Regions from separate parts of the Chryseobacterium sp. UF-290 genome, predicted to be linked through region 1. Evidence: riboswitches for the same ligand, from Rfam matches in the RefSeq annotation. Region 1 holds a riboswitch; each other region holds the start of a gene.
The links. Region 1 has a riboswitch for cobalamin ahead of AC4IF5_RS12940 (TonB-dependent receptor plug domain-containing protein). Riboswitches for the same ligand answer to the same signal wherever they lie in the genome.
Positions count from the first base shown of each region.

Region 2: another riboswitch for cobalamin. It lies ahead of AC4IF5_RS17335 (acyl-CoA thioesterase); the one in region 1 lies ahead of AC4IF5_RS12940 (TonB-dependent receptor plug domain-containing protein).
Region 3: another riboswitch for cobalamin. It lies ahead of AC4IF5_RS01915 (T9SS type A sorting domain-containing protein); the one in region 1 lies ahead of AC4IF5_RS12940 (TonB-dependent receptor plug domain-containing protein).
Region 4: another riboswitch for cobalamin. It lies ahead of prpB (methylisocitrate lyase); the one in region 1 lies ahead of AC4IF5_RS12940 (TonB-dependent receptor plug domain-containing protein).

Region 1 covers NZ_JBSICB010000010.1:32,660-35,821, reverse strand. The annotation lists gene AC4IF5_RS12945 (DUF5074 domain-containing protein) at 1-56, opposite strand, end outside; gene AC4IF5_RS12940 (TonB-dependent receptor plug domain-containing protein) at 73-1,914, opposite strand; cobalamin riboswitch at 1,948-2,125, opposite strand; gene pafA (alkaline phosphatase PafA) at 2,426-3,162, opposite strand, start outside.
Region 2 covers NZ_JBSICB010000018.1:6,087-9,248, reverse strand. The annotation lists gene AC4IF5_RS17345 (ATP-binding cassette domain-containing protein) at 1-518, shown strand, start outside; gene AC4IF5_RS17340 (hypothetical protein) at 552-1,349, shown strand; cobalamin riboswitch at 1,383-1,563, shown strand; gene AC4IF5_RS17335 (acyl-CoA thioesterase) at 1,680-2,063, shown strand; gene AC4IF5_RS17330 (HD domain-containing protein) at 2,125-2,715, opposite strand; gene AC4IF5_RS17325 (XAC2610-related protein) at 2,717-3,162, opposite strand, start outside.
Region 3 covers NZ_JBSICB010000001.1:448,299-451,460, forward strand. The annotation lists gene tpiA (triose-phosphate isomerase) at 1-438, shown strand, start outside; gene AC4IF5_RS01910 (hypothetical protein) at 465-746, shown strand; cobalamin riboswitch at 1,242-1,434, shown strand; gene AC4IF5_RS01915 (T9SS type A sorting domain-containing protein) at 1,505-2,617, shown strand; gene clpP (ATP-dependent Clp endopeptidase proteolytic subunit ClpP) at 2,729-3,162, opposite strand, start outside.
Region 4 covers NZ_JBSICB010000002.1:271,015-274,176, reverse strand. The annotation lists gene prpC (bifunctional 2-methylcitrate synthase/citrate synthase) at 1-289, opposite strand, end outside; gene prpB (methylisocitrate lyase) at 276-1,184, opposite strand; cobalamin riboswitch at 1,652-1,843, opposite strand; gene mnmE (tRNA uridine-5-carboxymethylaminomethyl(34) synthesis GTPase MnmE) at 2,269-3,162, opposite strand, start outside.

The sequences.
Region 1 (3,162 bases):
ACATTGAAAAGTAACATGGAAGCAAACACAAGAGGTAAAATTTTTCTAATATTCATATGTAATTAATTTATTTTAAAAATTGATATTTAAGTTAAGACTATAATTTCGTTTAGGTAATGGATAGGAAAGCATGGTATAATAAGTTTCATTCAAAATATTATTTACTTTAAAGCCCATTGTATAATTTTTAAAAAATGTTACAGCGATTCCGGCATTCATCACAAAATATGAATTTAAGGCATATTCTTGAGTTTCATTAGAATCTGTATATGTTAATCCATTAAACATTCCCTGCACATATACTTTCACAAAATCATACTCATAATCTATATTTCCGGTAAATTTATGACGAGGGACATACATCAGCTGCTTTTGAATATCAAGATCTGTTGATTTTGTATAGGAATATCCCAGATTAGATTTAAGAATATGCTTTCCAGCTTTTTTTTCAAATTCCAGCTGGGACTCTAATCCATAGGCCTCTACTTTATTGGTGTTCGAAGCTCCATAATATCCGGCAGACGTTGGGAGCCATCGGATCATATCCCGAATATTCATGTAATAAGGAGTAACAGAAAGTTTGAAAACTCCCATTTTTAAAAGGTTTCTCAGCTCAAATTGATAAGAGGTTTCCGGTTTTAAATTCTTATTGCCTCCCTGGGCCCAATATAAGTCATTAAATGAAGGTGCTCTGAAATTTCTTGAAACATTTAATTCCAGATCATAACATGTTGCAGTGCTCCATTTTCCTGAAAAAGAAAATAAAACAGGAGAGCTGATATCTTCTACAAAATCTTTCTTGATTCCAGCTTCAAAACGCAAATCTTTTGTTGGAAAATAACGAAGCAACCCGGCAATAGATCCTGCTTTTCTACTAATGTTTCCAATTCCCGAACTACCTTCTCCATTTCCTTTATTAACCTGAAATTCACCGATAACATTGATATTCCATTTTGAACTCAGAAAATAATTGAAATCATTTTTCAGAATATAATTCTTTCCTGCCCCTCCGCTAGTCTCAGGACCATTAATATCGCCAAAATATTGAAAGTTCTCTTCCGTATAAGCAGCTTTGAATGAATTACTGAATCGTGCATTATTCCAATCCCAGGAAAGCAGACTTCGGATATTCTGGGTTTCATATTTTGTTTTATTCTCCAAATCTCCAAAATGAACAGGATAATGCTGTTTTCCATTAAAAAGCTCTGATATCCAGGAAACCTGATGATGCGGGGCAACTTTATAAGCAGTGGATATATTGATATTAGTATTATAATATTGGCCATTATCATTGGTATAGACCTTCCTATTATCCTCTTCAACCTTATAATCGTTTTTACTTATTGAATGGCTTCCCGAAACCTTAAAGCTAAGCTTATCATCACTATAAGACCCTCTGACAAAATTATTATATGTATCAAAGGAAGCTGCTTCCGAAAACAAAGCCCCATGAAAACCTTTGTTAAAATCAAGGGTATTATTCAAATGAATACTTCCTCCAACAGCACCACTACCATAGATCACACTTCCTCCACCTGCTTTTATTCCGATCTGATCATAGCCAAACACAGCAATATTGTTAACATCTCCCTGGCCTAAAAAACTGGAATTGATGTTTATTCCATTCCACACAAAAGCTGTTTGCTGAGCTGTGGTCCCTCTGAAAGAAGGAGAGGAAACAGCCCCTCTTCCATTTTCTTTAATATAAATCTGAGATTGGAATCTGAGAAGTTCGGACAAATTACCTGAATTTTTCTCAACGTCCTCTGTTGAGATGATTTTCACGGGATGAAAGAGCTTCACCCGGTTCATCTGGTTGTCAAAGATATAAATAGTATCAACGGCTTTCTCCTGAGCAAAAAGAAAACAGCTATAAGACGAAAAAAACAGTACTAAAGATCTTTTTATATCCATATTATTTTACTTTTCCTCCGAAAGCAATATATTTTTTTGATTATAATTCCGGCAGGTCTCCTGACTTTCGCTTTCTGCACCTTCCCGTTTTTATACAGTGGCTGCTTACAGAAACTTTTGTTGCGATCTACAGTTGCGGGGACAGTCCGGGAGTTTCACCCGATTCCCTTTTCATTCCAATATATTGGAAACCAAAATTTTTGCAAAGATAGTTTTTTATATGTATTGGGCAAAAAGTGAATGACCGATCAAGCACACACTGTTTAATTTGAATAATTTAAGAGCCCGTTTCAATTTTTAATTTCAATTGTACAGGTTCTCATTTTGAGCGAAACGAAGTGAAGTCGGAAAATTTCAAACAACCTATTTTCAAAAAAGAATCTTCATTCCACTTAGCTCCATTCAGAATAACAAAAGAACTTTTTATTAAAATTTACACAGGTCCTAAAATTAAAAAAGCTGCTTTCTTTATTGAAAGCAGCTTTAGTTATAGATAACAGATCTTGTTAAATTATTTTCCGATAACTTCAGTGATCGGATTTCCTACATTTCCGCTTGGGAACTGGATCTTTAATAATGAAGACACTGTAGGAGCAATATCAGTCATATGGTAAGCCTTATTGCTTTCTCCCTGCTTCACTCCCCAGCCCATAAAGATCAAAGGAATGTGTGAATCGTAAGAATTCCATACATTGTGCGTAGTTCCTTTTTTTGAATACGGAGGAAGCATAGAATCATGGGAGATCAGCTGGATATCACCGCTTCTCTGTCTGTTGATCCCGTTGATGATCCTTTGCCTGATCGGTTCCGGAATGTTTGATTCCTGAACCTTATCCACAGAAACGGCATATAGAACAGTAGGATCTTTTTCCAGTTCTTTCACAAGAAAATTTCTTACATCATCTAATTCCAGCTTACTGTCTGTCAATACTTTTCTGTCAAAATAAATCTGATAATTATCAATAGCATTGATCAGTTTATCTGCCCCGAATTTATCTTTCAGCTTTTGGTTAAGATTCTTTTCTGCCCCCTCTCCAAAGATGCCTGTCGGGATTTTATGCTCTTTAAGGAATCCAACAGAATGTGCTCCACCATGGTCAGCAGAAAGGAAAACAGTATACTCTCCCTTTCCTACCTTTGAATCCAGATATTTGAAGAACTCTGCCAGATCCTGGTCTAGTCTGATGTAAACATCTTCTACCTCAATAGAATTAGGCCCGAATTTATGTCCGGCATAATCAGTAGAAG
Region 2 (3,162 bases), on a different contig from region 1:
TTTTTGGAATCATCGGCAGTGAAACCCAGTTTATAAGGTATAATGACAAAGTTTTAAAAAATGTTTCAGACAGAAAACACAGGATCGCATATCTGCCACAGGATCTTTTCTTACCTAAATACAACACGGTTAAAAGCTTAATTCCTCTTTTCTGTAATAAGGTTAATACTGATCTGCTGTTTGCTTCTGATCCCATACGCCCTTTTCTTCACGAGAAACCTAAAAATCTTTCCAAAGGTGAACAGAGAATTATTGAGGCCCTGCTCATTCTTCATGCTGATACGGATTTTGTCTTACTGGATGAGCCTTTTCACAGCCTCTCCCCTAAAGTTTCTGAAACCCTGAAAAGGATTATCCTTCAACAATCCAAGAACAAAGGCATTATTATTTCCGACCACAATTATCAGGATGTTCTGGATATTTCAGACCGCATATACCTTCTTTCTGAAGGCCATCTGAAACAAATACAAGATTTAAAGGAACTCCAACAGCATAATTATCTTCCGAAAAGCATTTAATTTATATATTTGAGGATTAAAATTTTTTTCAAGATGACTTTCATAAACAGAGCATTTTATCTATCGGCTTTCAGTATTTTTTCTTTAGCCTTCGTTAAAGGGCAGAATAAAGTTCCTTTTGGTGTTGTAAAAGCCGAGGAGGGATATGCCAATGTACGGGTACATAAAGACAACTACAGAAAAATCGTAGATAAGATCCGTATGCGTAAAGGCGATGTATTTGTTTATGTAAAGCCTGCTCCGGGAGAAACGGAATGGATCTGGATCAAATATCCGGAAAAGCAGGATGAAGATAAGCCCTTCGTACGTTATGAAACTCTTGATAAAGAAGGAATGGTCAATAAAGAACGGATCGCTTTCATAGACCAGCTTCCGGCTTATACGCCTTCCAAGTCTAAGAACGGAAGATCGCTTATTTTCACAGACAATTCCGATCCGAAAGTTCCTACTGCCCAGAGAAGCAAGGTCGTTATCGATATCTACCCATCTAATGCCGGATACCGTAAGAAAGAAAAAGACGAGGAAGGAAAGCTTCTTACCATTGATAAGGTAAAGCCATGGGGGATCGGGAATGATCTTCCTGAAGGTATGACAGAGATCAAGTCGATCAGAGTCCAACAGCCCGGAAGAGGTTCTGTTTTTGTAAGGGAAGCCATCAAAAATATGTTCCAGCCAACCATGGATTTTGAAAATGTGGGAGTCACTTCTCTGGATAATGACAATATCTTCCTTTACATGATCAACGGTTCAGGAGAGAACAGGTATACGACGCTTTGGACCATCAAGAAAGGAAGAGTGATCAGCCAGATTATTTATCACAATCCGGAATAAATTCATTATTTTTACACCGAAAAGTTTTAACGCTTATTCATCACAGAAACTGGTTCCGCATAACCGCAGATTAAAAGGGAACCGTGTGAAAATCACGGACTGTCGCGCAACTGTAAGTAACTGAAGTCTTTATCAAAAGATCCACTGTGCGGGGCACGGGAAGGAGATAAAAGATGTTACAAGTCAGGAGACCTGCCTTTTTCTTAAACAAGAAACTTTCGCGAGCTGAAGTTTTATTGATCTGATGGATTGTTTCAGGGATTTTCAAAGTTCCTGTCATTATTCTGTTGTTTTGATACGATTTCATTTCGCTTTAATTAATAATGAAATATGACTACAGAAGAAAGAATTGAAGCATCCGAAACCAGAATCTTTAAAGCGGTTTTCCCTAACACGACCAATCATTATGATACTCTTTTCGGAGGTACAGCCATGCAGCTGATGGATGAAGTGGCTTTCATCACGGCAACCCGTTTTGCAAGAAAAAGAGTAGTAACGGTAAGCAGTGATAAAATTGATTTTAAAAAGCCTATTCCTGCCGGAACCATCGTTGAGCTGATCGGAAAAGTTTCACATGTCGGAAAAACCAGTATGAAGGTAAATGTTGAGATCTATACGGAACAGATGTATTCCTACGAAAGGGAAAAAGCTATTGTAGGTGATTTCACTTTTGTAGCCATTGATGAATTCAAAAAACCAATTCAGATACTATGATAATAAGCTTCGGGCGGCCTTTGGCCGCCCGAAGCTTATTATCATTACTTGCTTAAAGCATCTATTTTAAAACTTTTTCAGTTTCCAGGCTTCTGTTCAGAAGCAGCTCAAAGGCTTCCCCCATTTCATCTGATGCTCTGGTGATCGCATTTTCAAGCATATTTCTGATCTGTCTTTCTGTAACGCCGGCCTCCGTCCAGCTTTTTCCTGAAGTATGGGAGTTCAGGATAAACGGCATAATTCTGTCGATTGAACACGCAAAAATGGCATCCGGTGTTTTTTCTTCCTCAAACTCAAGCCACAGGTTAAAGAATTCCGTACGTAAAGGTTCATCCAGGATTCCGAAGATCTTTTGGGCAGAAGCTTTTTCTCTTTCAAACTTTCCTACCATTGCTTCCTCATCAAAAAGGAACGTATCTCCTGCTTCAATTTCTACCAGGTCATGAATGGAGAGCATTCTTATCACTCTCAACAGGTCGATATCCGCACGGTTTTTGGCATAAGGATAAAGGATCTGTGCCAAAATAATGATCTGCCAGGAATGTTCCGCTGTATTCTCTCTTCTGGAATCATCTGCATTATAATTTCTTCTCTGTACATTCTTCAGCGCATCTACCGCAAGAATAAAATCGATCTCTTTCTGTATCTTCATCTTACTTTTCTTTTTCTTTATTATTTTGTTCTACAGGATACACCCTGGTTCTGGTAATCCATTTATTATTTACTTTTTCCTTTGTGATCTCTTTTACCACGCTTTCGCCGGTTGTATCTTTTTCCTTTTCAAATACTTTGTCCAGCCCTTTATTAGGGATCACAGCATATTCCATAGTGAAAAGCTTACAGCAACCGGATCTTCCATAAGTGATCAGACGTTTACGCTGGGCGTCTACCTCAAAGATATCCAGGTGACTGGAGGCCAGATCTGTCAGCTCTGCACTTTTTACAAATCCCATTTTGGTAGTGTTGAATACATATACATCATAAGAAGCTCCGCTGTAATTCCCCATATTACCATTTCTTACCGCTATATCCTCGCTACCGTCAAAATTGAAATCATCAATAACGATGGGACTCTCTTCCTGCGTTAACGGAATGATGG
Region 3 (3,162 bases), on a different contig from region 1:
TCTCACTGCAACAGAAAGATCAAATTGGCTTTGGATAAAGGTCTTACGCCTATCTACTGTAACGGAGAAACGCTTGAGCAGAGAAAGGCAGGACAACATCTTGAAGTGGTAAAGAATCAGACTGAAGTGGCACTTTTCACACTTTCTGCTGATGAGATCAAAAAGGTAGTGATCGCTTACGAACCGGTTTGGGCTATCGGAACCGGAGAAACAGCAACACCGGAACAGGCTCAGGAAATCCACGCTCACATCAGAAATATCATTGCTTCCAAATACGGACAGGAAGTTGCTGATGAGGTTTCTATTCTTTACGGAGGTTCTGTAAAACCTGATAATGCAAAAGAGATCTTCTCTCAGCCTGATATCGACGGAGGTCTTATCGGAGGAGCAGCTTTAAAGCTGGAAGATTTCTCTAAAATTATTGAGGCTTTTAATTAAAATAAAAGAATCTTAATTGTATAGACATGAAAAAAATTATTTTAATATTCTTTGGAATTCTTTTATTTGATATAATTTATGTCTGTATTTATGATCAGTTTTTAATTGGTTTAAAACCTGTTTTTTTAAATTATCCTTTACTTTTGATAAAGGCCCTGGTAAGTTCTCCGGCAATTTTATTTAATAAATCACTGCCTTTTTATGCTGCCATTCCGACTTATCAAACAGTATTAATATTTATAGGCAACGTTTTAATACAAACGTTTTTAATTTATAGAATTTTCTTTAAAAAGAGAGAAGCTAGCTAAAAAATATTATAAAAATAAAAAACGGCGGAATCTTCGATTCCGCCGTTTCCTTTAAAAAAATCTAATTATTGAATTACTGAATATCGACTACGTACATCGTTCCTTTATCTGCCTTACCTGTTTTAGGCAAGATCTTCGCTTTAGGGTTTCCATTTCTGTCATGGTTATTTATTACCTGTATCATCTTTACATGATGTCAATGCGCCAGCACCAAAACAAATAATAATACTTTTTCATATTTTCTTTTATGGCTGCGAAAGTATACATTGATTATAAACTGATCTTAAATACAATGACAATTGTACTTTAACAATACAACCTGTAAAGTGAATTAAATATAAACATCAGTATTCCTCATTACGATCCGAAAATAAAAATACAGGCACAGATTCTTTATTAATTTGAAAAAAACATTCCCCGGTGGATATACCGAATAGCATAATAACGGAAAACAGCTGTATAATTCACAAAATAAACATCAAAAATTTATATGATATATTTGCGGCGATTTAAGGTTGAACGCTGTTCATTAATAGGGAATCAAGTGAGAATATACTATTCAATTCTTGAGCTGTACCCGCAACTGTAAACTGTTTCACCTGTAGCTTTACATACCACTGGATTGCAAATCCGGGAAGGTCTGCTATAGGATGTGAGCCAGGAGACCTGCCTTGAATGCATTTTTAATTTCAGGAATAAAGGCTTTATGCTTTACCTGCAACTGAGTTTCGGGAATAAAACTTTAATTTAAATATATCATGAGGAAAATCTATTTCTTTTTCTTACTGCTTGTAATGCAGTTCCTGTCGGCCCAATTTACAGAAAGCGACATTAAATTCTGGGTAGGAACCGGTTCTAAGAAGGCTTATTTCATTGCCGACTTTAATGACAGCAATACTCCTAAATCTTATGCATGGGGATATCGCTTTGATGCTGACAATTTAAAGGCGGAAGATATGATGAATGCTATTATATCAGCAGAACCTAAAATGGAAGCGGATATTTTATCAGGATTTCTATACAGCTTCAAATACAACCACCATACTCCAAGCACCGATGATTCCTGGATACCCTGGATCGGATCAGATGCGGAAAATATGTCTAATAACAATAATGGCGCAGGTTATGTTGATTTAACAGATGGGTTATGGTTTGGTATCAAATATGGTTTGGATGATATGGACATTCCTCCATCCATACCTGTTCCTGCCTACAGTTCCCAATGGTATACTTCATCTCAGATAACCAACTGGATCGGAGCCGGAGCTAATAAAAGCCTTGTCGTTATTGATTTCGGAACAGATAATGCTAACGGCAATGGTAATTCTTTTGTGTTTGGAATACAATATAACGGGGTATTAACAGCTGAGCAGGCTTTACAGCTCATTCAGTCACAGGCTTCGTATTTTAATTTTACCTCAGCTAATAACCAGATTTCCACACTGTCGCTGAACAGTTTCACCGGCAATACTTCCGGACCTGACAGCTGGAAATTATACAAAGGAAAAGATCTATCAAGCTGGCAGAATAAAGCCGATCTTTCCCAGATTCAATTGGGTAATAATGATTGGTTAGGATTAAGCTTTGGACAGAGAAGACCTTTTACTCCAACAGAAGCTTCGAATGCCACACTGGGAGTTGCTAATGTTAATAGAAAAGTAGTTGGTATTTATCCTAACCCTGCAAGTGATTTCATTCAGATCGACACCCCTGGGAAAGTTAAAGAGGTAAATATCTATTCCGCTTCAGGTCAGAAAGTAATGACATCCCGGGAAACTAAGATCAATATTCAGCCTTTAAGCTCAGGAGGTTATTTCATTGAGATTAAAACATCTGATCATTCAACGATACATAAGATCGTGAAAAAATAGTAATAGCGCCTTTTTAAGGCGTTTTTTTATTAAAATCTAAAAATCCGCAGATTAGTGGCAAAACAAAAAACGCATCCATTGGATGCGTTTTTACTATGATTTTATGATCAATTATTTTTTATCTGCGGCTCTCTGTAAAACCTCATCTACCATTCCATAGCCTTTGGCTTCTTCAGAAGTCATCCAGTAGTCTCTGTCAGAAGATTTTTCAACCCACTCGTAAGTCTGTCCTGAATGGTGACCGATGATTTCATAAAGCTCCTGCTTTAATTTTAACATCTCTCTCAAGTTGATCTCCATATCAGAAGCAACCCCTTGCGCTCCTCCTGAAGGCTGGTGAATCATTACTCTTGAATGCTTAAGCGCGGAACGTTTTCCTTTTTCTCCGGCAACCAATAACACCGCTCCCATTGAAGCAGCCATACCTGTACAGATTGTTGCTACATCAGGCTTGATGATCTGCATTGTGTCGTAAATACCTAATCCGGCATACACACTACCACCAGGCGAATTGATATAGATCTGAATATCTTTTGAAGGATCTG
Region 4 (3,162 bases), on a different contig from region 1:
CAGGAATACTCTTTAGAATATTTCTTACAGAGTGGGGAAGTCCTCTTAAAGATTTTAATTTGGCTTTATAGTTTTTTAATTGTGCTTCGGTAGGCAGTTGGCCATAGATCAAAAGGTAGGCGACTTCTTCAAATTGTGCTTTCTCTGCTAAATCCAGAATATCATATCCTCTGTAATGGAGGTCATTTCCACTTTTTCCTACACTGCAAAGTGAAGTATTGCCGGCCGCTACACCTGAAAGCGCTACACTTTTTTTAGGCTTAAATGTTGGTTCGTTATGAGTTGACATTATTATTTTGTTTAAAAAGGTTATCTAATTTTTGTTCATAGTCGTGGTAACCAATGCTTTGGTAAAGCTCTTCTCTGGTTTGCATAGTATCTAATACATTAGCCTGTGTTCCGTCTCTGCGGATGTGCTCATATACATTTTGGGCGGCTTTGTTGGCGGCACGGAATGCAGAAAGCGGATAAAGAATCAACCCGACACCGGCAGCTTTCAATTCGTCAACAGTATACATCTTTATCATCCCGAATTCGGTGATATTGGCGAGCACGGGAATTCCGGCAGCATCAACAAATTTTTGATAAAAACTTAAATCAGGAACAGCTTCAGCAAAGATGAAATCCGCACCTGCTTCTTTATAGGCAACAGCTCTTTCTAACGTTTTGTCCAAACCTTCATTAGCGAATGCATCTGTTCTGGCCCCAATAACAAAGCTTTCGTCTGTTCTGGCATCAGCAGCAGCTTTCAACCTGTCTGCCATCTCTTCTTTGCTTACTACCTCTTTTCCCGGACGATGTCCGCAGCGTTTTGCGCCAACCTGGTCTTCAATATGCATGGCCGCAGCTCCGGCTTTAATCAATGATTTTACGGTTCTTGCCACATTAAATGCCGAAGGACCAAATCCTGTATCTACATCTACCATTAATGGTAAATCACATACATTGGTTATACGCTGAACATCTGTTAATACATCTTCTAAAGTGGTGATCCCTAAATCAGGAATTCCTAAAGAACCTGCAGCAACACCACCTCCTGAAAGATAGATCGCATTGAAGCCAGCTTGCTGTGCCAGTAATGCATGGTTTGCATTAACAGCTCCGACAATCTGCAGGGGATTTTCTTTTTTCATAACCTCCCGGAACAGCATACCGGGAGACTTCCAATTTTCATTTTTGTTCATTATAATATTTATTGTTGAGTTGAAGTTTGTTTGTAAATGGAGATGTATTAGTACAGCAATAACCGGATAGGCTCAACTGTTGGGCAGTAAAAAGAAAATGATCAGAAGGGAGCGGATGAATCTTAAATACATTCTGAATTTGAGAATTTTGCAAAATTCTTCCTGTCCGGACTTGTCTATTGAGAAGCCTGTCGCTAATGCATAAATAATCAGGATTGCCTGGGTACATTTTTAAACTTTTTACATTGATTAAATCCTATAAAAAGTTCTCAGTAAACTTCACAATGCTTATTGGCCAGAAAGAAAATTATGGAAAGGGAATACGAATGAGCTATAGTATAATGGAAAAGGCTTGCACCCCCATTAACTAATTCTGTTTCAAAAAATAACGTCTGCTAATAAGCATTTTTATCACACAGTTATCCATATCGTATCATACCTGACTATAAGCTTCATACCGCGAAAGCATCGTCAATTCGAAATAGGCAGGTCTCCTGACTTGTAACAGCTTTTATCGTCCTTCCCATATAAAAGATATACAGTGGACAGTATTGATAAAAACCTTTAATATGTTACTTACAGTTGCGCGACAGTTCGTGATTTGCACACGATTCCCTTTTAATACACAGCTAAGTGTAACCAATTTCGGTTGATAAAGAAGGTGTTAAGAACTCCTTGGTGATAAATATAGGTATTTTATGAAAACGGCAAGATATTTTATGTGAACAATAATAAATTTATTTTAATGTATTGATAATGTTGTGGTTGTGAAAGGTGTTTTTTTGGAACTATCCCAATTACTTCATTAAATTATTATAAAACTTAACCGAAAATTCAGACATAGTTAACAGATTTGTCGGTTTTTTTTACATATTGCAAACAAAAAGCAATCTGATTATTGGTATACAAAATGGATATTGCAATCCATTAAAATGTATTTCCTGGATCTGATTTAATTTTTCTGAGCCTTCCTTTATCGGTTTATTGTCTGCATAGTCTTAACGTTTTCATACTGTGTAATCAATAATTGGCAGAAAAACAGGGAAGTTTTTTTAGGTTTAAATTGTTGAAAATCAGACAGTTATTACTTGCCGATACAAAATTTTGAGAAGATATTTCCAAGTATCTCATTACTAGTCACTTCACCAGAAATTGTCCCCAGATGTTCCAGTGCATTTCTCAATTCATATGCCAATAATTCTGTAGAAATCTGGAAAGAAATAGCTTCTTTTACTTTATGTACGGCATCTGAAGATTTTTGCAGGGCTTCGAAGTGGCGCTGGTTGGTAATAACAACGTTATTTTCTTCAGATTTTAAATGTTCCACGTATGAAGATAATTCATTTTTAAGATCCTGGATATTTTGGTTTTCAACGGCAGAAATTTTGATGAAATCAAATTCATGGGTAATGGCATTTCTGAAGACATCCTCTACGGTTTCATATTTTGTTGGAGTCACTTCATCAATTTTTGTAGCACAGATAATAAGCTTCAGATCATCTCTCAGCAGGGATTGAATCATGTCAATATCTTCTGAAAAATTCTCTGTAGCTGCATCGGCCAGATATACCAGGATATTGGCATTTTCAACTTTTTCTTTGGCTTTTTTTACTCCGATAGCTTCGATCTCATCTGCTGTTTCACGAAGTCCGGCGGTGTCGATCAGCCTGAAGGCGTGACCTTTAATATGCAGTACCTCTTCGATCGTATCCCTTGTCGTTCCGGCAATATTGCTTACAATAGCTCTTTCTTCTTTCAATAGGGCATTGAGTAGGGTAGACTTACCGGCATTGGGTTTTCCGATGATGGCAACGGCTGTTCCGTTTTTAATGGCATTTCCGTATTGGAAGCTTTCAATGAGGGAATCTAATTTGATTTCAATTTTATCCAGCAGTCCGCTTAGCGCGGTTCTGTCGGCGAATTCTACATCCTCTTCTGCAAAATCCAGTTCCAGTTCGATCAGAGAAACAAAATTCAG